3 regions of the Diaphorobacter sp. JS3051 genome follow, and region 1 is predicted to be linked to each of the others. Evidence: predicted binding sites of a transcription regulator. Region 1 holds the regulator's gene; each other region holds the start of a gene.
The links. Region 1 encodes LexA, which represses DNA repair genes until DNA is damaged. Its sites were predicted from a motif close to ACTGTATNNNNATACAGT; they were not measured.

Region 1 (7,860 bases):
GCGCGCATCGTCCAGGCCTGCCAGGCGCACGGGGTGCAGGCTCTGCTGACGCGCGCCGACCACGCCAGCGGCAGCGATCGCCTGGCCGAGGCCTGCGAGCTGCTGGGCCTGGCGGGCGAAGACATTGTGGTGAACGTACAGGGTGATGAGCCCCTCATCGACCCACGGCTGATCGACGCCGTGGCCGCACTGCTGCATGCGCGCGGCGATGCCAGCATGGGCACCGCCGCGCACGCCATCGACAGCGCGGAGGACTTTGCGAACCCCAACGTGGTGAAGGTGGTGCTGGACGCGCAGGGCCTCGCGCACTACTTCAGCCGCGCCCCCATCCCCCACGCACGCGACCACGGGCCGGGCAGCCTCTGGTGGCAGCCGGGCCAACCGGGGGTGCCCGTGGGTTTCGCACCGCTGCGGCACATCGGCATCTACAGCTACCGGGCAGGCTTTCTGCGCCGGTTTCCACAGCTGCCAGCGGCGCCGACCGAGCAACTGGAAGCGCTGGAGCAGCTGCGCGCCCTCTGGCACGGCCACCGCATCGCCGTGCACGTGACCGGCAGCGCACCCGGTGCGGGCGTGGACACGCCAGCCGACCTGGAGCGCGTGCGCACCCTCCTGGGCGGCTAGCGCGGCCGTCAGCTTGGCGCATGGCCCGCGTGCTATCCTTGTTCGCAACAAGAGCACCTGTCCCGCGCTGGCGCGCCGACGGCAAGCGTGCCCGCTGATTTCAAAACACTAGAGGACATCCATGAGACTGATTCTGCTCGGCGCTCCCGGCGCCGGAAAGGGTACGCAGGCCGCGTTCATCTGCCAGAAATTCGGCATCCCCCAGATCTCCACCGGCGACATGCTGCGCGCCGCCGTCAAGGCCGGCACGCCCCTGGGCCTGCAAGCCAAGGCCGTCATGGATGCGGGCCAGCTCGTCAGCGACGACCTGATCATCAACCTGGTGAAGGAGCGCATCGCCGAGCCCGACTGCGCCCAGGGTTTCCTGTTCGACGGCTTCCCACGCACCATCCCCCAGGCAGACGCCATGAAGGCCGCGGGCGTGAAGCTCGACTATGTGCTGGAGATCGACGTGCCGTTCGAGGCCATCATCGAACGCATGAGCGGCCGCCGCTCCCACCCCGCTTCGGGCCGCACCTACCACGTGAAGTTCAACCCGCCCAAGGTCGAAGGCAAGGACGACGTGACGGGCGAGCCCCTGGTGCAGCGCGAGGACGACAAGGAAGAAACCGTCAAGAAGCGCCTGCAGGTCTACAGCGACCAGACCCGCCCGCTGGTGGACTATTACTCCAGCTGGGCCAAGACCGATCCCGCCAACGCGCCCAAGTACCGTGCCATTCAAGGCACCGGCAGCGTGGAGGAAATCACCCAGCGCGCCCTGACGGCACTGTCAAGCTGACGAACCCGCCGCCGGCGCCCGCCAACGCCTCGCAACGCGGGGCGTTGTGCTGTGTGCCCAGGCAAACGCCTCGGCCCATGACGGTGCTTATGAATTAGCGGACTGCATCAGTTCCAGCAGCAAGCTCACGCGTGCCTTCACAGGGCTCAGCCCATCCGCATCGCGCCAAGGCGTGCCCGTCAGGTCCATCATCCGCCCCTGCGGGCAGCGCGAAGCCACGCGCACCTGCACCCCGGCCGCCACGGCACGCGCGAGCGCGGCCTCCAGCGCATGGTGCAGCGTGCCATTGCCGGTGGCGGCCACCACGATGCCGCGCACGCCCTTCTCCACCAGCCAGTCCACCAACGCGCCATCCGCGCCGGCGTGGCTGAGGACGATTTCCACGCGTGGCCAGGCGGCATCTGGCAGGATCGGCACCAGCGCGCCATGCGCGGGCTGTTCCACCTGCGGCGCAAGGCCGCGGGCCCAGCGCACGCGCCCCGCTTCCATCCAGCCCAGAGGCCCAGCATCGCCGGAGTCGAACGCGTCCAGCCGCAGCGGGTGCACCTTGCTCACCTCGCGTGCCCCGTGCACCACGCCAGCGGCCGCCATCAGAACCCCCCGCGCTGAGGGATCGGCCGCCAGCGTGACGGCATCCAGCAGGTTCTGCGGCCCGTCCGGCGCGAGCGCCGTGGCCGGACGCATGGCACAGGTCAGTACCACCGGCTTGGCGGTGGTATCGAGCAGGTTGTGCAGCAGCCAGGCGGTTTCCTCCAGCGTATCCGTGCCGTGGGTGATGACGACGCCGGCCACGGCCGGGTCGGCCAGGTGTGCGGCGCAACGACCGGCCAGGCGCGCCCACACGTCAAAGCCCATGTCCTTGCTGTCCAGTTGCACCACCTGTTCGGCCACCAGCGCGCCGCCCGCGGCCTGCACCAGCCCGGGCACCGCGGCCAGCAATTGCTCCACGCCGATCTGCCCGGCCGTGTAGCCCACGTTCGCACCTTGCACCGCGGAAGAGCCCGCAATCGTGCCGCCGGTGCCCATAACGACGATTTTTCTTGCAGCTGCCACTTGCATCCCTCCAAAAACTGTTCAAAAATACAGATACTGGATTAAAAAACAGTAACCCACTCAACCACCGACCGCATTGGATCGCACCATGCTCGACAGTCCCAAGCTCACCGCCCGCCAGCAGCAGATCCTGGACCTGATCCAGACCGCCATCGCGCGCACCGGCGCCCCGCCCACCCGCGCCGAGATCGCGGCAGAGCTGGGTTTCAAGTCCGCCAACGCGGCCGAGGAGCACCTGCAGGCGCTGGCCCGCAAGGGCGTGATCGAACTGGTCAGCGGCACCTCGCGCGGCATCCGCCTGCGCGGCGAAACCGTGCGCAACATCAATGCGGCGCGCGGCGCCCAGTTCAACCTGCCGATACCCGGCCTGTCGCAGCTCACGCTGCCGCTGGTGGGCCGCGTGGCGGCCGGCTCGCCCATTCTCGCCCAGGAGCATGTGGACCAGACCTATACGGTGGAAGGCAGCCTGTTTGCGCACAAGCCCGACTACCTGCTCAAGGTGCGCGGCATGTCCATGCGCGACGCGGGCATCATGGACGGCGACCTGCTCGCCGTACAGGCAACGCGCGAGGCGCGCAACGGGCAAATCATCGTGGCGCGCCTGGGCGATGACGTCACGGTCAAGCGCCTGCGCCGCACAGGCAGCGCCATCGAACTGCTGCCCGAGAACCCCGACTACCCGGTGATCCGCGTCGAGCCGGGCGAACCTTTCGAGATCGAAGGGCTGGCCGTGGGCCTGATACGCAACACCATGCTCATGTAGTCCGTTGAATGCAGCGCCGCCGCAGGTGGCGGGCGTCTGGCAGGCGGTAGCCCGGGCATGCCCCGTGGCTGCGGCATGCCAACCCTGCGGATGCGCGCTTGACGTCCTTGGCAATCCTGCCTGTGTTCCACCTTCATGCCCTGGCATGCCGGAGTCTTCACATGGGATTTGCCCTCTTTGCCTTTGCCTCCCTTTCCCGCCCCTTGCGCCGCCTGCGCCGATGGGGACTGGCCGCACGCCATATGTCGCGCGGCGCGGCACCCTCTGCCTGCACCACGCACAGACGCGCCGATGCACTCCAGGGAGCGACGCCCAACGCCGGCCCTCCCGATAGCCCCGCCGTGGCGGGCATGGCGCAAGAAAATCCGGCCCGCCACCGCGCCTTTGCCATGCCTGCCGCGGATGCGGCCACGCAGCACACAGGTCTGCGGCCTGCGATCTCCACCCGTTCGCTCCCCCTGCGCGTGATCCTGCGCCATGACACCGACGACGCCTGCAAGCTCGTGATTTCCGGCCGCATGGCCGATGTGTGCGCGGAACTGGAGCGCCTGGCCCTGCGCTGACCGCGGGGCACTGCTGCGACCGCTTCTGACACTTTTCGAAGGCGTCGCGGCCGCAGCGCGTTCATCGCAGGCCCGTTTCTACAATGCACGGCACTTGCAACTGCCCGCCCCCAAGCACGCCATGACCCACGAGTCCCGCCTGGACCGCTTGCTGCGGCAACTGCTGTGGGGCCGGCGCACGGCCGCGCTGGCAACGCTGCAAACCCTGCCCGGCGCGGAAACGGTTCCATTCACAACGCCGGCGGTGTCGTTCGTTCCGTATGCCATCGACTCCACGGCCCAGGTGCTGGTATTGCATGTCAGCGCCCTCGCCGCCCATACCCGCAACCTGCGGCAATCGCCCGCGGTTTCTCTCCTGATCACGGCGCCCGAGGACGCGGCCCAGCCCGTGCATGCGCTGGAGCGCGTTGCCATCCAAGGGCAAGCCGTGCTGCTTGCGCCCGAGGCAGCCGCCAGCGCGCGCGCCGCCTACCTGCGGCGCTTTCCTGAGGCAGCGCCCATGACGGCGCTGGGCGACTTCCAGTTCGTGCAGATCATCCCTTCGGTGGGCCGCCACGTGGCAGGGTTTGGCGCGGCGCGGGATTTATCTGCCGAGGAGCTAAAGGCGCTGCTCATGTCTTGACGCTGGGGCGATCGGCGCCGTCAGCAGTTGGATGGCAAGGGCCGTTCCGCCCAGGCGAGCGCTGGCGGCCGCAAGCCCGGTGCCTGGGAAGGCCACACGGGTCGCTGCCAGGGCCGGTTTGGTGACGGGTTGGCGGACGCTCGCCGTGCGCGCCAAAGCATGAACGGCCCCGCCCACGGCGGCTGGTGGCAGCACATCTGCCCCGACGGCCTGTCCCCGCGCGAGAGCCCCTCAAGACACCAGTTGCGACCAGACCTTGTCCAGCCGCTTGCCGCTGACCGGATACGGCGTGCGCAACTCCTGCGCGAAGAAGCTCACGCGCAGTTCCTCCAGCATCCAGCGGTACTCCTGCATGCGGGCATCCACCTGGCCCTTGCGCTCGGCCACCAGGCGCCAATAGCGCTGCTCCAGCGGCTGCAGTTCCTTGAGCTTGGCGGCATCGCGTGCCGGGTCGGCGCGGTACTTGTCCAGGCGCGTGGCGATGGCCTTGAGGTAGCGCGCGTAGTGCTGCAGCTGCGCCCAGGGCGCGGCGGCGATGAACTGCTTGGGCATCAGGCGCTGCAGCTGCTGTGACGCGTCGGCCGTGGCCTCGGGAGCGTTCTTGGTGTCTTTGATCTTGCGCTGCGTGGCGGCGTATTCGATGAGGATGGCCGCCGCCATGCGCGCCACCTCGTTGGCGATCAGCGTGAGGCGCCCGCGCCCGTCCTGCACGCGCTGCTTGAACTGGGCCTCGTTGCTGGGCAGCGGCTCTTGCAGGAAGGCGCGGTCGATGGCCACGTCGATGATTTGTGCGCGCAGCTCCTCCTGCGTGCCCAGCGGCATGAAGGCCACAGCCATCTTCTGCAGATCGGGGATGTTCTTTTCCAGGTACTTGAGCGCGTCCTTGATCTGAAGCGCAAACAGCCGGCGCAGGCCCACGCGGTGGCGCGCGGCGGCGACTTCGGGTTCGTCGAACACCTCGATGCCCACCGCATCGCCGTGGTCGATGAGCGCGGGGAAACCGATCAGCGTCTGGCTACCCTTGGCGATTTCCATCAGCTCGGGCAGTTCGCCAAAGCTCCAATCCTCGTAGCGGGCATCGGCCTTGCGGGCCGCGGGCGCGCCGACGAGTGGTTCTTTTTTGATAGCTGCTGGCGCCCGTTTTTCCTTGGTTTCAGATGGTTTTTCACCGGAGTCTGGCTTCTGGTGAGCGCCACCAGCTATCTTTAATGAAGCAAGCGCCTGGAACGCCCCACGAGCCTTGCTCCCCCACTCCGCCTTGAGCGCGCCCAGGTTGCGTCCCTGGCCGAGCTGGCGGCCGTGCTCATCCGTCACGCGAAAGTTCATGAACAGGTGCGGGCTGAGCATGTCCAGCTTGAAGTCCGCGCGCTTCACGTCGAGCGAGGTTTCATCGCGCACTTGCTTGAGCAGCGTGTCGATCAAGCTGCCCTGGGCCCAACGCTCTTCCTCGGTGAACAGCGACGCCAGCCGCGCAGCACTTTCCGGCAGCGGCACGAAACGGCTGCGCGGGCGCTGCGGCAGGCTCTTGAGCAGCGCCTGGATCTTGTCCTTGAGCATGCCGGGCACCAGCCATTCCGCACGCTCCTCGCTCACCTGGTTCAGCACGAACAGCGGCACCGTGACGGTGACCCCATCGCGCGCGTCACCGGGGCTGTGCAGGTAGCTGGCCGTGCAGTCCACGCCGCCCAGCTTCACCGTCTTGGGAAAGTTGTCGGTGGTGATGCCCGCGGCCTCATGGCGCATCAGCTCGTCGCGCTTGAGAAGCAGCAGGCCGGCGTTCTCCTTGCCGGCACTGCGGAACCACTTGTCGAACGTGGCGCCGCTGTACACGTCTTTGGGAATCTGCTGGTCGTAGAAGGCGAAGATCAGCTCGTCGTCCACCAGCACGTCCTGGCGGCGGCTCTTGTGCTCCAGCTCCTGCACCTTGCGCACCAGCTTGAGGTTGGCGCCCAGGAACGGCCAATGCGTCTCCCACTCGCCCTCGACCAGCGCCTGGCGAATGAACAGGTTGCGCGCCTCGTACGGATCCACGCGGCCATAGCTCACGCGGCGGCCGCTGTAGACCACCAGGCCGTAAAGCGTGGCGCGCTCGAGCGCCACCACGTCGGCCTGTTTCTTGGACCAATGCGGGTCCAGCAGCTGCTTCTTGAGCAGATGGCCGCCCACCTCTTCCAGCCATTGCGGTTCGATCGCCGCGATACCGCGGCCGTACAGGCGCGAGGTCTCGACCTGCTCGGCTGCGACGATCCAGCGGCCGGGCTTCTTGGACAGGTGCGCGCCCGGGTGCGGGTGGAACCTGATGCCGTGCGCGCCCAGGTAGGCCTCGCTCTCCTCGGCCTTGTAACCAATGTTGCCCAGCAGGCCCGACAGCATGGACAGGTGCACGGCCTCGTAGCCCGCGGGCTCGGTGTTCACCTGCCACTGGTGCTCCCGCACCACGGTGAGCAGCTGCGAATGGATGTCGCGCCACTCGCGCACGCGGCGGATGTTGATGTAGTTCTGGCGCAGCAACTGCTCCCACTGCCGGTTGCTGAGCTTGTGTGTGGCCTCCTCCGCATCGGCGGGGTGAAACTGCGCCAGGCGCTCCTCGCCTGCGGCCTCCGCTTGCGCGCCGCTGCTGCGCTGTGCGACGGGCAGGAAGGCCGTGTTGCGCGCTTGGGCCGCGGGGGCGGTCTGGGCCGCCATCTCCTTGCGCGTCTTGGCGACGATCTTGCCGCCGCGCGCATCCTGCAGCCACTTCCACAGGCGCAGGTAGCCGGTGAACTCGCTTTTCTCGTCGTCGAACTTGGCATGCTGCTGGTCGGCCTGCTGCTGCGCCTCCAGCGGCCGGTCGCGCACGTCCTGCACGCTGAGGGCCGAGGCAATGACCAGCACCTCGGCCACGGCGCCGCGGGTGCGGGCCTCCAGGATCATGCGGCCCACGCGCGGGTCCAAGGGCAGGCGCGACAGTTCGCGGCCCATGGGCAGCAAATTGCCGCGCTCGTCCACGGCGCCCAACTCCTGCAGCAGTTGATAGCCGTCGGCGATCGCACGGCCCGAGGGCGCCTCGAGGAACGGGAAGTTCACCACGTCGCCCAGGCCCAGCGACTTCATGCGCAGGATGACGCCCGCCAGGGACGAGCGCAGGATTTCGGGGTCGGTGAAGCGGTCGCGCTGGTGGAAGTCCGCCTCGTCGTACAGGCGGATGCAGATGCCGTTGGCCACGCGGCCGCAGCGCCCGGCGCGCTGGTTGGCCGCCGCCTGGCTGATGGGCTCCACCAGCAACTGCTCCACCTTGCTACGGAAGGAATAGCGCTTCACGCGCGCCGTACCTGCGTCAATGACGTAACGGATGCCCGGCACGGTGAGCGAGGTCTCGGCCACGTTGGTGGCCAGCACGATGCGCCGTCCGGTGTGGCCGTCGAAGATGCGGTCCTGCTCGGCCTGCGACAGGCGCGAGAACAGGGGGAGTACCTCG
Region 2 (7,860 bases), 1.9 Mb from region 1:
GGATGGCGCCAGCGGCCGCCAGTGTCAGGATGTCTCTACGCTGCATGCAATGCTCCCTCAAGGTTGGTCTTTGGTAACAAACCATTCTGGTAACCCCGCGGGCCGCTGACCAATGAGCATTGCGACACATCTCATTTCAATGCGGAATGCACTGCCGGCGCACACCGCGGCAGCGCCCGGTGGCCGTAGGGAAGAAATCCCGCATTCACCCTTGCCTGGTAAGCGCCAGCAGCTATGTTTTTTATCGCCACGCCTGCACAAGCGCGTGGAATGACAAAGGCCCGTCCATGGGAACGGGCCTTGCGTTGGGAACCTCGGTACAGACGACTGCGGCCCCTTCGCTGCCGAGGCCGCCGCCTGAATGCCGCCGCCAGCGGTCAGCCGCGCGGGTCGGTCGCCAGCAGAGACTCCACCAGCGCGCGCAGGTCGGCGCGCAGCCGGTCGAACCCTGCCGGCAGGATGTCCAGCGTCCGCTCGTCCATGTAGAGCTTGCGGTTGATCTCCACCTGGATGCTGTGGCGGTGCTGCGCCGGGTTGCCGTAGCGGCGCACCAGTTCCACACCCTTGTAGGGATGGTTGTAGTCCACGCTGTAGCCGCGCTTGCGCAGGAATGCGCAGATCTGCTGCGACAGCGCCGGGCTGGCGGTGGCCCCGTCGCGGTCGCCCACGACGAAGTCGGCATGGTGCAGGCCCGGGTAGAGCGTGGCATGGCTGGCGGCCACGGCGGGCATGGAGTGGCAGTTGAGGTGGATGCTGTAGCCATGGCGCGCGTGGGCGGCGTCGATCTCGGCCGCCACCGCCGCGTGGTAGGGCCGCCAGCAGCGATCGATGCGCGCACGCACCTCCTCCACGCCCAGCGGGCGGTCGTAGATGGGCTCGCCCTCGTCGGTGAACTTCCAGATCAGCCCCTTGCCCAGGCGCACCTTCTGCAGCACCACGGGGTCGGTGGTGACCGGGTCGGGCCAGGGCGCGTCCAGCAGGGTGGCGTCCAGTTCGGTAGTGTCGCGGTTGGCGTCCAGGTAGATGCGCGGGAAATGCGCCTCCACCCAGCCCACGCCCAGCCCGGGCGCGAAGGCGTAGAGCTTTTCGACGTGGGTGTCCTCCGCACGGCGCAGCACGGGCAGGTCCAGCGCAGCGCGGAAGTCGGCGGGGTAGACGGTGCCGCTGTGCGGCGAATCCAGCACCAGGGGCGTGCGCCCCGCGATGCGGGAGACCATGCGTGCGGGTGACGCAGCGGGCGGCGCCGCAGGGGCGCCGGCTGCGCCGGGCTCGGCCTGCAGGTACTGGCTGTGGATCAGTTTCAGCACTGCTTGCATAGGCACACTCCGTGGAAATCAGTCCAGTTTGATCTTGGCATAGGCTGCCACCTGTTTCATCTTGTCAATTTCACGCGCGATCTGCGCGGAGAACTCGGCGGGCGTGGTGCCCGACGCATACAGCCCCTGGGCCGCCAGGCGATCGCGCACCGCCGGCTCCTTGAGGGCCTGGGCCACGGCCTGTTGCACGCGCTGCACCTGGGCCGCGGGGGTGGATTTGGGCGCCACCAGGCCGAACCACGACGCATCGTTGGCCTGCTTGTACCCCAGCTCGGCATAGGTGGGCACGTCGGGCAGCACGGCCAGGCGTTCGTGCCAGGACACGGCCAAGGCCTTGAGCTTGCCGGCCTTCACGTGCGGCAGCGACGAGGCCACCTGGTCGAAGTACACCGGCACCTGGCCGCCCAGCACGTCGTTGGTGGCCGGACCCGCACCGCGGTAGGGGATGTGCACCATGCTGGTGCCCGTGGCGCTCTTGAACAGCTCACCCCACATGTGGCCGATGGTGCCGTTGCCCGGCGTGGCGTATTCCACCTTGCCGGGATGGGCCTTCAGGTGCTTCACGAGGTCGGCGAAGTCCTTGACGGGCAGCACCTTGGGGTTGACCACGATGATGCCGGGCGCCTTGACGATCTCGGTCACGCCGACGAAGTCCTTGATGGGGTCGTAGGGCAGCTTGCCCAGCACGGCCGGGTTCACGCCGTGGGTGGACAGCGTGGCCACGCCGAAGGTCAGCCCGTCGGTGGCGCGCGCCACCTCGGCCATGCCGATGGAGCCGCCCGCACCGGCCTTGTTCTCGATCACCACCGGCTGGCCCAGCAGGCGCTGCAGGGGTTCCTGCAGCGAGCGCCCGGCAATGTCGGTGGCGCCGCCCGGCGGGAAGGGCACGACGATGCGCAGGGGACGGCTGTTGTCCTGGGCGAAGGTCATTCCAGAAACTACAGAGGTAACCGCCAGCGCGGCAATCAGTTTGCGACGTTGCATGGACTCACTCCTTTGATGGTGCACGAAAGATAAACGAAGGGGTGCGGACGGAAAAGCAATAGCTGTGCCTGTTATCATTCCATTGTGGAATGTTTTGATCGGCAAACCCCATGATCCTGCGCCGCCTTCACCCGCCGCTGCACCTGCTGCGGGCGTTCTGTACCGTGGCCCGCTTCGGGGGCATCTCGCGCGCGGCCGAGGCACTGCACCTCACCCAGAGCGCGGTGAGCAAGCAGGTGCAGGAGCTGGAGCGCTGGGTGGGCGTTGCGCTGTTCGAGCGCAGCCGCAAGCGCCTGTCGCTCACGCCCGCCGGGGAGCGCTACGAAAAGGCCGTGAGCGCCCTGCTCGCCCGCTTGGAGGCGGCCACGCTGGAGCTGATCACCAGCGGCGACGAGGGCGGCGCGCTGCACCTGTCGGTGCTGCCCACGCTGGCCGCCAAGTGGCTGATTCCGCGCCTGCCGCAGCTGCGTGCGCAGCACCCGCAGATCACGCTGCACTTCGTGCCCTACGTGCACGGCTACGACTTTGCCGACCCCGAGCTGGATTGCTCCATCCTGTTCGGCGACGGACATTGGCCGGGCGCACGCGCGCACTACCTGACGGGCAACGACGTGGCCCTGATCGGCCCGCGCGCCGGGCTGGCCGGCGCGCCGCCCCTGCACAGCCCGCAGGACGTGGCACGCCACACGCTGCTGCGCCACGTGAGCGTGCCCGGCGCCTGGCAGCACTGGGCCGAGGCGCATGGCGTGAACGGCCTGGACCCGCTGGCCGGCCCGCAGTTCGACCAGTTCCAGACCATCATCCGCGCGGTGTCGGTGGGCATGGGCCTGGCCCTGGTGCCGCGCTGCCTGGTGCGGGACGAGATTGCCGCCGGCACCGTCACCGAGCCGCTGCCCGGCGGCGGCTACACGAGCGACCTGGGCTACTGGCTGTGCTACCCCGAGTCGCGTGCGCAGCTGGCCACGCTGGTGCGCTTTCGCGACTGGCTGCTGGCGCTGGCGGACCCCGCGGCGGGCACGGCCGCACCGGCTGCTTGAATCCACCTCAAAATGCCCTCCAGCGGTTGCCCATCAAGCGCGAGCAGCTATTTGATCGATAGCATCGGACAGCGGCAGCGCTATGGCCCCGATTCGCGTGCCGCGAAACGCACGCTGAAGCGCGCGCCGGGCATGGCCGCGCCGGGGCGCACGTCCTCCAGCTCCACCTCGGCGCCGTGCTGGCGCGCGATCTCGCGCACGATGGGCAGGCCCAGGCCGGAGCCGTCGGCGTCCGTCCCCAGCGCGCGGTAGAAGGGCTGGAAGACCAGTTCGCGCTCAGCCTCGGGCACGCCGGGGCCCGAGTCCTCCACCTGAAGCAGCAGCACATGGCTGAACGGGTCGGGCAGCACGCGCGCGGTGATCACGCCGGGCTGCTGCGCGCTGGATGGGGTGTAGTTGATGGCGTTGTCCACCAGGTTGCGCACCAGTTCCTTCAGCAGCGTGGGGTTGCCGTCCATCCACACGCCATTGGTGCCGGGCTCGACGCCGTCGTAGCCCAGGTCGATGTGCTTGTCCATGGCGCGCGGCACGCTGTCGCGCACCACCTCGATCACCAGCCGCGCCAGGTCCAGCGGCTGGCGCTGCACCACGGCGCTGCCGCCCTCGGCCCGCGCCAGCGCCAGCAACTGGTTGACGGTGTGCGTGGCGCGGATGGACGAACGCCCGATCTGCTTGAGCGACTGCTTGAGCTCCTCGGTGCTGGTGCCCTCGCGCTGCGCCAGGTCGGCCTGCATGCGCAGCCCGGCCAGGGGGGTCTTGAGCTGGTGCGCGGCGTCGGCCAGGAAGCGCTTTTGCGTGGCCATGGATTCCGACAGGCGCCGCAGCAGGTCGTTCACCGAATCCACCAGCGGCGCCACTTCCATCGGCACGGCCTTGTGGTCCAGCGGCGAGAGGTCGTCGGGCTTGCGCGCGCGGATGCGCTCCTCCAGCTGGTGCAGCGGCTTGATGCCGCGCGCCAGCGCCAGCCAGACCAGCAGCACCGCCAGCGGCAGGATGACGAACTGCGGCAGCATCACGCCCTTGATGATCTCGGTGGCCAGCACGCTGCGCTTGGCGCGTGTCTCGGCCACCTGCACCAGCGCGGCGGGCGCATCGGGCAGCGGCACGCGCACCCAGATGTAGGCCACGCGGATGTCGATGCCGCGCAGCTCGGCATCGCGCAGCCGCACCTCGCCGGAGAACGCCTGCTCCTCGGGCGGCGGGCGCGGCAGGTCGCGCTCGCCCGAGAGGTAGTCGCCCGTGGGCGAGAGCACCTGGTAATAGACGATGTCGGACTCGTCGGCACGCAGGATCTCGCTGGCGGGCTGGGGCAGGTTGAACAGCACCTTGCCGTCGTGCACCGTGACGAGCTGCGCCAACGCATGGGCGTTGTACTCCAGCGCGCGGTCGAAGGGCTTGTTGGCCAGGCCCTGGGCCACCAGCCAGGTCAGCGCCAGGCTCACCGGCCACAGCAGCAGCAGCGGCGTGAGCATCCAGTCCAGGATTTCGCCGAAGAGGGAGCGCTGCTCGCGCTGGAAGATTTTCAAGGTGGTGGGCGTTTTTGGCCGATAGCGCTTATGCATCAAGCGCAAGCAGCTATCAATAACAGAGCATCCACGGGTGCTGTCAGCCGGGGATCTTTTCCAGGCAGTAGCCCAGTCCGCGCACGGTGGCGATGCGGATCGGCCCGCGCTCGATCTTCTTGCGCAGGCGGTGGATGTAGACCTCGATGGCGTTGTTGCTCACCTCCTCGCCCCACTCGCACAGGCGCTCCACCAGCTGCTCCTTGCTCACCAGGCGGCCGGCGCGCTGCAGCAGCACCTCCAGCAGGCCCAGCTCGCGCGCGGACAGCTCCACCATCTTGCCGTCGATGGTGGCCACGCGGCCCGCCTGGTCGTACACCAGGGGCCCGTGGCGGATGGCGCTGCTGGTGCCGCCCATGCCGCGGCGCGTGAGCGCACGCACGCGCGCCTCCAGCTCCGACAGCGCGAACGGCTTGGCCATGTAGTCGTCGGCGCCCAGGTCCAGGCCCTTCACGCGCTCGTCCACGCTGTCGGCCGCCGTGAGGATCAGCACCGGCAGCGCCGAGCCGCGCCCGCGCAGGCGCTTGAGCACCTCCAGGCCGTGCATCTTGGGCAGGCCCAAGTCGAGGATCAGCAGGTCGAACTCGTTGTTGGTCAGGAGCGCGGTATCGACCTCGGTGCCGCTGGCCACATGGTCCACCACGGCGCCCGAGCCGCGCAGCGTGCGCAGCAGCCCGTCGGCAAGCACCTGGTCGTCTTCGGCGATGAGGATGCGCATGGGGTGTCTCTCCTGGTTGTCGTGCGCCGGCCTGCGCTCTGCCTGAATTTTAGGCCGCCGTGCCCTCGCCGCCGGCATAGGCCTCCAGACCCAGCGCAACCACCGTGGCCACGTCCTGCCCCACCTCGGCGCGGAACTCGCCCTCGGCCTGCGCCACCGCCGCGCGAAACGCCTGCAGCCACGCCAGTCCCGTGGGCGTGAAACGCACCAGGCGCGCACGCGCATCGCGCGGATCGGGCTCGCGCGTGACCAGACCCCAGGCCGCGCACTGCTCCACCAGCGCGGCCATGGACTGCTTGGCCATGCCCGCGCGCTCGGCCAGGTCGGTGAGGCGGTCCCCCTGCAGCGACAGATGCCGCGTGATGTGGATGTGCGCGGCGCTCACCTGGTCGCGCGCCGCGAGGTTGGACAGCGCCAGCGGCACCTGCACGTCGCGCGCCATGAGCTGCAGCACGCGCGCATCGAAGCGCCGCATGGCATGGCCCAGCAGGCGGCCCAGGTGGGTCTGGCGCCAGCGGTCGTCGAGGCTGGGGGGAGCGGTCATCCGCACATTGTCAGCCAAACTGACCAAAAATTGATTGGATAACGCATCAACCGCCCATAAACTACTGTTCAAGCATCCAGCCTGTCATTGGAAACAGTTTCCAGGCAGGCACACGATTTCACCGTGACCCCGACCCGAAGGAGCATTTCATGGACGCCACCGTCAAAGGCAACGCAACCGCCGTCAACAGCGAAAAGGCCAAGGCCCTGCAAGCCGCCCTCGCGCAGATCGAAAAGCAGTTCGGCAAGGGCACCATCATGCGCCTGGGCGAGGGCGAGGCCATTGAGGACATCCAGGTGGTCTCCACCGGCTCGCTGGGTCTGGACATCGCCCTGGGCGTGGGCGGCCTGCCGCGCGGCCGCGTGATCGAGATCTACGGGCCGGAAAGCTCGGGCAAGACCACGCTCACGCTGCAGGTCATCGCCGAGATGCAGAAGCAAGGCGGCCAGTGCGCTTTCGTGGATGCCGAGCATGCGCTGGATGTGCAGTACGCCAGCAAGCTCGGCGTTCAGCTCACCGACCTGCTCATCAGCCAGCCGGACACGGGCGAGCAGGCGCTGGAAATCGTGGACAGCCTGGTGCGCTCGGGTGCCGTGGACCTGATCGTGGTGGACTCGGTCGCCGCCCTCACGCCCAAGGCCGAAATCGAGGGCGAGATGGGCGACGCCCTGCCCGGCCTGCAGGCACGCCTGATGAGCCAGGCGCTGCGCAAGCTCACCGCCACCATCAAGAAGACCAACTGCATGGTCATCTTCATCAACCAGATCCGCATGAAGATCGGCGTGATGTTCGGCAGCCCCGAGACCACCACCGGCGGCAACGCGCTGAAGTTCTACGCCTCGGTGCGCCTGGACATCCGCCGTACCGGCACCATCAAGAAGGGCGACGAGGCGATCGGCAACGAGACCAAGGTGAAGGTGGTGAAGAACAAGGTCTCGCCCCCGTTCAAGACGGCCGAATTCGACATCCTGTTCGGCGAGGGCATCTCGCGCGAGGGCGAGATCATCGACATGGGCGTGAACGCGCGCATCCTGGAAAAGAGTGGCGCCTGGTATGCCTACAACGGCGAAAAGATCGGCCAGGGCCGCGACAACGCCCGCGAGTTCCTGCGCGAGAACCCCGGCCTGGCCGTGGAGATCGAGAACAAGGTGCGCGAAAGCCTGGGCATCGCACTGCTGCCCACGGGCCACGCGAGCCCGGCGGCCGACCTGCCCGAAGACAAGCCTGCGCGCGGCAAGAAGGCCGACAAGACGGGCGAGATCGAAGCGTAACCGCGCACCGGGGTTTTTGAACGAAATCTGCTTCCAGCGCTTGACCATCAAGCGCTGGAAGCTCTTTTTTCAATAGCATTCATGGGATTCACCGCCCTCTCCCTCAAGGGCCGTGCGCTGCGCCTGCTTGCCCAGCGCGAGCATTCGCGCAGCGAACTGCAGGCCAAGCTCGCGCGCCACGTGCAGGAGGGCGACGATCTGCCGGCGCTGCTGGACGAGCTGCAGGCGCGCGACTTCATCAATGCAGAGCGCGTGGCCGAGTCCGTGGTGCACCGCCGCGCGGAGCGCTTCGGCACCCAGCGCGTGCTGCAGGAGCTGCGGCGCAAGGGGCTGGACGAGGATTTGGTGCGCAGCACCGCCGCCCAGCTGGCGGGCACCGAACTGCAGCGCGCCCGGGCCGTGTGGCGCCAGCGCTTTGGCGACCAGCC
Region 3 (7,860 bases), 1.7 Mb from region 1:
TTGCTCACCGGCGCGCGCGGCCTCCACGGCCGCATTCAGCGCCAGGATGTTGGTCTGGAAGGCGATCCCGTCGATGACGCCGATGATGTCGGCGATCTTGCGGCTGCTGTGCTGGATGTCGTCCATGGTGGACACCACCTCCCCCACCACGCTGCCGCCGCGGCGCGCGACGTCGCTCGCGCCGCCGGCCAGCTGGCTGGCCTGGCCCGCCGTCGCCGCGCTGTGCTGGACGGTGCTGGTGAACTCCTCCATGGCCGCGGCGGTTTGCTGCAGGTTGCTGGAGGTGGATTCGGTGCGCGCGGACAGGTCCTGGTTGCCGGTGGCGATCTGCGCGCTGGCCACGGCAATGCTGTCGGTGGTGTGGCGCACCTCCTGCACCATGCGCGCCAGCGAGTCGCGCATGCCCGCCAGCGAACGCAGCAGCTCGCCAAATTCATCGCCACGCTGCACATCCACCGCCTGCTCGCGCAGGTCGCCGTCCGCCACGCGCGCCGCGAGCGCGTTGGCCTCGGCCAGCGGGCGCTGGATGCTGCGGATCAGGAAATACGCCCCCAGCACGATGGCCACGAGCATCATGGCTGCGGCCGCGGCCGCCAGCTTCACCGTGAGCATGCGCGTGGCGGCCATCTCTGCCTGGCGCGCCTGGGCGGTCTGCTCCTGCATGCGCACGAAATCCTGCAGCGTGCCCAGGTAGGCGGTCACTGCGGGCACGTAGGACTGCTGCGCCAGGCGCACCGCCTCGTCATGGCTGCCGGCGTCCTTGAGCTGGCGGGCCTGGTTGCGCAGATCGATCATGGCCTTGCGCGCCGTGGCGATGCGCCCCATCTGCTCGCGGTCGGCGGGCGTGAGGGCCATGGCTTCCAGCCCCTTTTGCAATTCGCTGATGCGCGCCGAGGTGGCGGCAATGTCGCCCTTGAACGCCTGCTCCACCACGGCGTCGGTGCTGAGCACCAGCGCCAGCGTGCGGGCCGCATTGGTCTCGGTCAGGCCGGCCCAGCGTGTGGCCGTCTGCACGCGCTGCGTCATCTCGCGGCTCAAGGCGTCGGATTCGGCCTGCGCCCTGGCAGAGCGCACACCAGCCACGCCCACGACGGTCAGTTGGGCCAGCACGATGCAGCCCACGGCGAGCCAGAGTTTGTGGGAAATGCGCAGCGATCTCATGGGGTGGGCTCCTGGAATTCGTTATGGCGGGGTTGCGAGAATGCTACCAAACGCAACAAAGAAGCCCCGCCGCCCACGCGACATACTATCGCTATCAAAAAAATAGCTGCTCGCGCTTTCTACACCGTAACTTCAACGGTTTTTATCCGTAAAAGCTTGTACCAGCAAGCGCGACCAGCTATTGTTTTTGAATCACTCTACGCGCAGCACGTCGGACGGTTTGAAACCCAGGTCGGCCGCCTTGCCCTTGCGCCCGCGCACGGCGCGCGCGTTGTTGAGCGAGCGGATCTCCAGCTGCTCCTCGCGCGGCTTGCCGCCACGGCCCACGCCCACGAAGCGCACACTGCGCGTGTAGGCCGCCGCGCCGGCCAGTTGGTCCTTGGGCTCCAGGTCGATGAGCATCAGCCCGCGGCCGCCCTTTTCCATGAGCTTGAGTTCGGCGATCTCAAACGTGAGCACTCGCCCACCCACGGATGCGCAGCACACATGGGTGGCGGGCGCCAGCGGCTGGCTGCCGCTGGTGAACGCCGCATGCGAGGGGCGGCACAGGCGTTCGCCCTCACCCAGGTTCACAAAGGCCTTGCCGCCACGGTTGCGTGCGGTCATGTGCTCCACGGTGGACAGGAAACCATAGCCGCCCGAGCCCGCAAGCAGCAGCGCTGCGTTGGCCGGTCCGGCGAAGTAGTGCACCGGCTGCGTGCCGGCCTCCAGCTCGATCAGCGTGGTGATGGGCTGGCCGTCGCCACGCCCGCCCGGCAGGCTGGACACGGCCACCGAGTACACCCGCCCGTTGCTGCCGAAGACGATGAGCGTGTCCACCGTGCGGCACTCAAAGGTGCCGTACAGGCCGTCGCCCGACTTGAAGGCGAAGCTGCCCGCCTCGTGCCCGTGGCCCTGGCGCGCACGCACCCAGCCCTTTTCGGACACCACCACGGTGACGGGTTCGTCCAGCACCTTGACCTCGGCCACGGCCTTCTTTTCGGCCTGGATCAGCGTGCGGCGCGCGTCGCCGAACAGCTTGGCGTCTGCCTCGATCTCCTTGGCCATCAGGCGGCGCAGCGAGGCGGGGTTGGCGAGGATGTCCTCCAGCTTGCCCTGCTCTTCGCGCAGCTCTTTCAGCTCCTGCTCGATCTTGATGGCTTCCAGCCGCGCCAGTTGGCGCAGGCGGATTTCCAGAATGTCCTCGGCCTGGCGGTCCGACAGGTGAAAGCGCGCGATCAGCGCCGCCTTCGGCTCGTCGGCCTGGCGGATGATGGCGATCACCTCGTCGATGTTCAGCAGCACCAGCTGCCGCCCCTCCAGGATGTGGATGCGGTCCAGCACCTTGTCCAGCCGGTGCTGGCTGCGCCGCGTGATGGTGGTCTGGCGGAAGTCGATCCACTCCTGCAGCATCTCGCGCAGCGACTTCTGCACGGGCCTGCCGTCCAGCCCCACCATGGTCAGGTTGATGGGCGCGGAAGTCTCCAGGCTGGTGTGCGCCAGCAGCGCGGTGATGAGGTCCTGCTGCGGCACCTTGCCGGTCTTGGGTTCGATGACCAGGCGCACCGGCGCGTCCTTGCTGGACTCGTCGCGCACGCCGTCCAGCAGCGCCAGCAAGGCAGCCTTGAGCTGCGTCTGCTCCTGCGTGAGCGCCTTCTTGCCGGTCTTGACCTTGGGGTTGGTGAGTTCCTCGATCTCCTCCAGCACCTTCTGCGCGGAGACGCCGGGCGGCAGCTCGGTCACCACCATCTGCCACTGGCCGCGCGCCAGGTCCTCGATCTTCCAGCGCGCGCGCACCTTGAGGCTGCCGCGGCCCGTGCGGTAGGCGTCCTGGATGTCCGCATCGCTGCTGATGATCTGGCCGCCGCCCGGGTAGTCAGGGCCGGGGACCAGCGCGAACAGTTCCTCGTCGCTCAACTGCGGCTTCTTGACCAGGGCCACGCAGGCGTCGGCCACCTCGCGCAGGTTGTGGCTGGGGATCTCGGTGGCCAGGCCCACGGCGATGCCGCTGGCGCCGTTGAGCAGCGCGAATGGCAACCGCGCGGGCAGCTGGCGCGGCTCCTGCGTGCTGCCGTCGTAGTTGGGCACGAAATCCACCGTGCCCATGTCGATCTCGTCCAGCAGCAGGCCGGCGATGCGGGTCAGGCGCGCCTCGGTGTAGCGCATGGCCGCCGCGCCGTCGCCATCGCGGCTGCCGAAGTTGCCCTGGCCGTCGATCAGCGGGTAACGCTGGTTGAAGTCCTGGGCCAGGCGCACCAGTGCGTCGTAGGCCGACTGGTCGCCGTGCGGGTGAAAGCGGCCCAGGACGTCGCCCACCACGCGGGCGCTTTTGACAGGCTTGGCCGCCACGTTGCGGTTTGGCCCGCTGTAGCCCAGACCCATGCGGTCCATGGCGTAGAGGATGCGCCGCTGCACGGGCTTGAGGCCGTCGCACACGTCGGGCAGCGCGCGGCCCTTGACGACCGAGAGGGCGTATTCCAGATAGGCGCGCTGGGCATAGCCGGCCAGTTCCAGGCTGTCGCCGTGGTCGGCGGGCGCGGAGAAGTCGAGAGTGGGTTGGTCGCTCATTCAGTGAAGACAGACTCGGTCGATGACTGCCGGGCCAGGCGCGTGGGCGCAGGCGTGGACATGCGCTGCGTGTCGCCGCGCTCACCGGCATCGGATAGGGAATGGGGCGTGGCGGGCAGTTCCATGCGCACGCGCCCCGGGTTCGCGCGCTGATTGCGCGTCGGTAGCGGCGGCTTGAGCAGCGCATACAGGCCCATCACGCTCTGCACGTAGTTGCGCGTCTCGCGGTAGGCGGGAACGCGGTTGCCGGCGCGCTGCACGGCACCCTCGCCCGCGTTGTAGGCTGCCAGCGCCAAGTCCAGGCGGCCCTCGAAGAGATCCATGAGGTAGCGCAGGTAGCGCGTGCCCGCGGCCACGTTGGTGGCGGGGTCCACCAGCTTTTGCTCCACCGAGCGCCTGGCGTCGCCGCTCACGCCGAAGCGGCTGGCGGTGGCGGGCATGAGCTGCATCAGCCCCACGGCGCCGCGCGGCGAGACCGCACGGGTGTTGAAACCCGACTCGGTGGCGATCACCGCCTGCAGCAGCGCGTAGTCCACGCCATGGCGCGCCGACGCCGAGCGCAGGTGCTGGCGCACGAGCTTGTAGTCGTGCGACACCTCGAAGAAGGCCAGCAGCCGCGCCCCCGAGGGACTGGCCGGCCCGGTGGAGACATCGGCCGCACCCTGACGTCCGGTGTTGGAGCCGTCGCGCTCGGAGTCGAAGTCGTTGCCGCGAAAGAACAGCGCGTAACGCTCGTCCAGCTGCTGCGCGGCGAAGTGCGTCACGCCGCGCTCGTCCACGAAGGCCCACAGGTCCGCATGCGCGGATTGCTGCAAAAAAAGGAGCGCGCAGCACATGCCAGCCGTGCGCAAAAGCCCCAAAAGGCTGTTACGCATACGGTATCCCAGGCGCGCAATCATGGCGAGGATGCCTTCGTCAGATGTCCACATCCACCAGGTCGCCGTGCAGCTCCATGAGCTCGCGGCGCGCGGCGGCCTCGCCCTTGCCCATGAGCTTGGTGATCAGGCCCTCGGTGGCGGAGAAGTCGAATGTGCCCAACTGCACCGGCAGCAGGCGACGCGTGTCCGGGTTGAGCGTGGTCTCCCACAGCTGCTCGGCGTTCATTTCGCCCAGGCCCTTGAAGCGGCTGATCTGGCACTTCTCGCGCGGCACGCCATCCTTGGCGCACTTGTCGAGGATGCTTTCCAGCTCGGATTCATCCAGCGCATACACCTTGGCCGCTGGCTTCTTGCCGCGCGCCGGCACGTCCACGCGAAACAGCGGTGGCCGGGCGACAAAGATATGGCCGGCCTCGATGAGCTTGGGGAAGTGGCGGAAGAACAGCGTGAGCAGCAGCACCTGGATGTGCGAGCCGTCCACGTCCGCGTCGGAGAGGATGCAGATCTTGCCGTAGCGCAGGCCGGACAGGTCGGGGGTGTCGCTCGGGCCGTGCGGGTCCACGCCGATGGCTACCGAGATGTCATGCACCTCGGTGTTGGCAAACAGGCGGTCGCGGTCGACCTCCCAGGTGTTGAGCACCTTGCCGCGCAGCGGCAGGATGGCCTGGCTTTCCTTGTCGCGGCCCATCTTGGCGCTGCCGCCGGCCGAGTCGCCCTCGACCAGGAAGACCTCGTTGTAGGCCAGGTCACGGCTTTCGCAGTCGGTGAGCTTGCCGGGCAGCACGGCCACGCCCGAGCCCTTGCGCTTTTCGACCTTCTGGCCGGCCTTTTGCCGTGTCTGCGCGGCCTTGATGGCCAGTTCGGCCAGCTTCTTGCCGTATTCCACGTGCTGGTTCAGCCACAGCTCCAGCGCCGGGCGCACGAAGCTGGACACCAGCCGCACGGCGTCGCGCGAGTTCAGCCGCTCCTTGATCTGCCCCTGGAACTGCGGGTCCAGCACCTTGGCCGCCAGCACATAGCTGGCGCGCGCAAACACGTCCTCGGGCAGTAGCTTCACGCCCTTGGGCAGGAGCGAGTGCAGCTCGATGAAGCTCTTGACCGCGTTGAACAGGCCGTCACGCAGGCCGCTTTCATGGGTGCCGCCGGCGCTGGTGGGGATCAGGTTCACGTAGCTCTCGCGCACCGGCTGGCCTTCCTCGGTGAAGGCCACACACCATGCGGCGCCCTCGCCCTCGGCAAAGCTCTCGTTGTGGCGGTCGGCGAAGCCCTCGCCCTCGAACAGCGGGATCACCGGGTCAGCGCTCAGCGTCTGCGCCAGGTAGTCGCGCAGGCCGCCCTTGTACTGCCAGGTCTGGGTGTCGCGCGTCTTTTCATTGACCAGCTGCACCGTAACGCCGGGCATGAGCACCGCCTTGCTGCGCAGCAAGTGCGTCAGCTCGCCCATCGGAAGGTTGCTGGACTCAAAGTACTTGGCGTCGGGCCAGACGCGCACGGTGGTGCCCTGCTTGCGCTCGCCCGCCTGCAGCGGGCGCGCCGCCAGCGGCTCGGTCACATCGCCGCCCGCAAACACCAGGCGCGCCACCTGGCCCTCGCGGTGGGTGGCCACCTCCAGCCGGGTGGCCAGGGCGTTGGTGACGCTTACGCCCACACCATGCAGGCCGCCCGAGAAGCTGTAGGCCCCGCCCTTGCCCTTGTCGAACTTGCCGCCCGCGTGCAGGCGGGTGAACACCAGTTCCACCACCGGTGCGTTCTCCTCGGGATGCAGGCCGAACGGAATGCCTCGGCCGTCGTCCTCCACGCTCACCGAGCCGTCGGTGTGCAAGGTCACCTTGATCTTCTTGCCAAAGCCCGCCAGTGCCTCGTCGGCCGCGTTGTCCAGCACCTCCTGGATGATGTGCAGGGGGTTGTCGGTGCGGGTGTACATGCCCGGCCGCTGCTTGACGGGCTCCAGTCCCTTGAGGACGCGGATCGAGCCTTCGGAGTAGTCGCTGGCGGAGGTGGATGCGGGTTTGACTGCCATGGCGGCGGATTGTAGTGCTGGATATAAAACCAGGATGGTGACGCTTTCTTGCCCCGCCAGCGTGCTGCACAGGGGGGCGCCAAGCAGGCGACACGGGTTTTCGCTACATTCGCCGGATGCACGACGCAACCCGAAAACTGTCCATGGCCCAGGTGCTGATCTGCGGCGCCGCCATCGTCACTCTGTCCATGGGCATCCGGCACGGCTTCGGCCTGTGGCTGCAGCCCATCACCCAGGACATGGGCTGGACACGCCAGACCTTTGCCCTGGCCATGGCCATTCAGAACCTGTCCTGGGGTCTGTTCGGCATCTTTGGCGGCATGCTGGCCGACCGCCTGGGCGCCTTCCGCGTGCTGATCGGCGGCGCAGCGCTCTACGCCATGGGCCTGGCCGGCATGGCGCTGTCTCCCACGCCGCTGCTGTTTTCGCTGACCACGGGCGTGCTGATCGGCGCTGCACAGGCGGGCACCACCTACGCCATCATCTACGGGGTGCTGGGCCGGCAGATCCCGGCCGACAAGCGCTCCTGGGCCATGGGCGTGGCCGCTGCGGCGGGCTCGTTCGGCCAGTTCCTCATGGTGCCGCTGGAGGGGCAACTGATCCTGCGCCTGGGCTGGCAAGAGGCCCTGCTGGTGCTCTCGGCCATGGTGATCCTGATCGTTCCGCTGGCCTTCGGCCTGCGCGAGCCGGGCTTTCATGGCAGCGCCCCCGTCAAACGTACCCAGTCCGTGGGCGAGGCCTTTGCCGAGGCGCTGCGCTACCGCAGCTTCCTGCTGCTCACCGCCGGCTACTTCGTGTGCGGCTTCCAGGTGGTGTTCATCGGTGTGCACATGCCCAGCTATCTGCGCGACCAGGGCCTCACGCCCCAGGTGGCCAGCTATGCGCTGGCGCTGATCGGGCTGTTCAACGTGTTCGGCACCTATATCGCGGGCTCGCTGGGCCAACGGATCCCGAAGCGCCACATCCTGGCGTTCATCTATTTCGCCCGCGCCGTGGCCATCACCATCTTCCTGCTGGTGCCGCTGTCGCCGTTGTCGGTCTACGTGTTCTCGGCCGTGATCGGCGCACTGTGGCTGTCCACGGTGCCCCCCACCAATGCCACCGTTGCGCAGATCTTCGGGGTGCAGCACCTGTCCATGCTCAGCGGCTTCGTGTTCTTCAGCCACCAGATCGGCAGCTTCCTGGGCGTGTGGCTGGGCGGCTATCTGTATGACCGCACGGGCAGCTACGACATCGTGTGGTACCTGGCGATTG

Region 2: a site for LexA is predicted at 6,225-6,242, ahead of recA (recombinase RecA). Genes of this name have one in related genera too.
Region 3: a site for LexA is predicted at 6,623-6,640, ahead of I3K84_RS17575 (DNA topoisomerase IV subunit B). Genes of this name have one in related genera too.

The regions. Positions count from the first base shown of each region.
Region 1 is NZ_CP065406.1:1,075,801-1,083,660, forward strand. Features, by position in the region: gene kdsB (3-deoxy-manno-octulosonate cytidylyltransferase) at 1-624, shown strand, start outside; gene adk (adenylate kinase) at 746-1,402, shown strand; gene I3K84_RS05105 (asparaginase) at 1,490-2,461, opposite strand; gene lexA (transcriptional repressor LexA) at 2,544-3,218, shown strand; gene I3K84_RS05115 (hypothetical protein) at 3,380-3,781, shown strand; gene I3K84_RS05120 (pyridoxamine 5'-phosphate oxidase family protein) at 3,903-4,403, shown strand; gene hrpA (ATP-dependent RNA helicase HrpA) at 4,635-7,860, opposite strand, start outside.
Region 2 is NZ_CP065406.1:2,961,807-2,969,666, reverse strand. Features, by position in the region: gene I3K84_RS14155 (tripartite tricarboxylate transporter substrate binding protein BugE) at 1-46, opposite strand, end outside; gene I3K84_RS14150 (N-formylglutamate amidohydrolase) at 378-1,316, opposite strand; gene I3K84_RS14145 (tripartite tricarboxylate transporter substrate binding protein) at 1,335-2,300, opposite strand; gene I3K84_RS14140 (LysR substrate-binding domain-containing protein) at 2,411-3,337, shown strand; gene I3K84_RS14135 (sensor histidine kinase) at 3,418-4,863, opposite strand; gene I3K84_RS14130 (response regulator transcription factor) at 4,943-5,617, opposite strand; gene I3K84_RS14125 (MarR family winged helix-turn-helix transcriptional regulator) at 5,667-6,161, opposite strand; gene recA (recombinase RecA) at 6,311-7,432, shown strand; gene recX (recombination regulator RecX) at 7,514-7,860, shown strand, end outside.
Region 3 is NZ_CP065406.1:3,678,626-3,686,485, reverse strand. Features, by position in the region: gene I3K84_RS17590 (methyl-accepting chemotaxis protein) at 1-1,161, opposite strand, end outside; gene parC (DNA topoisomerase IV subunit A) at 1,354-3,708, opposite strand; gene I3K84_RS17580 (lytic transglycosylase domain-containing protein) at 3,705-4,583, opposite strand; gene I3K84_RS17575 (DNA topoisomerase IV subunit B) at 4,624-6,606, opposite strand; gene I3K84_RS17570 (MFS transporter) at 6,723-7,860, shown strand, end outside.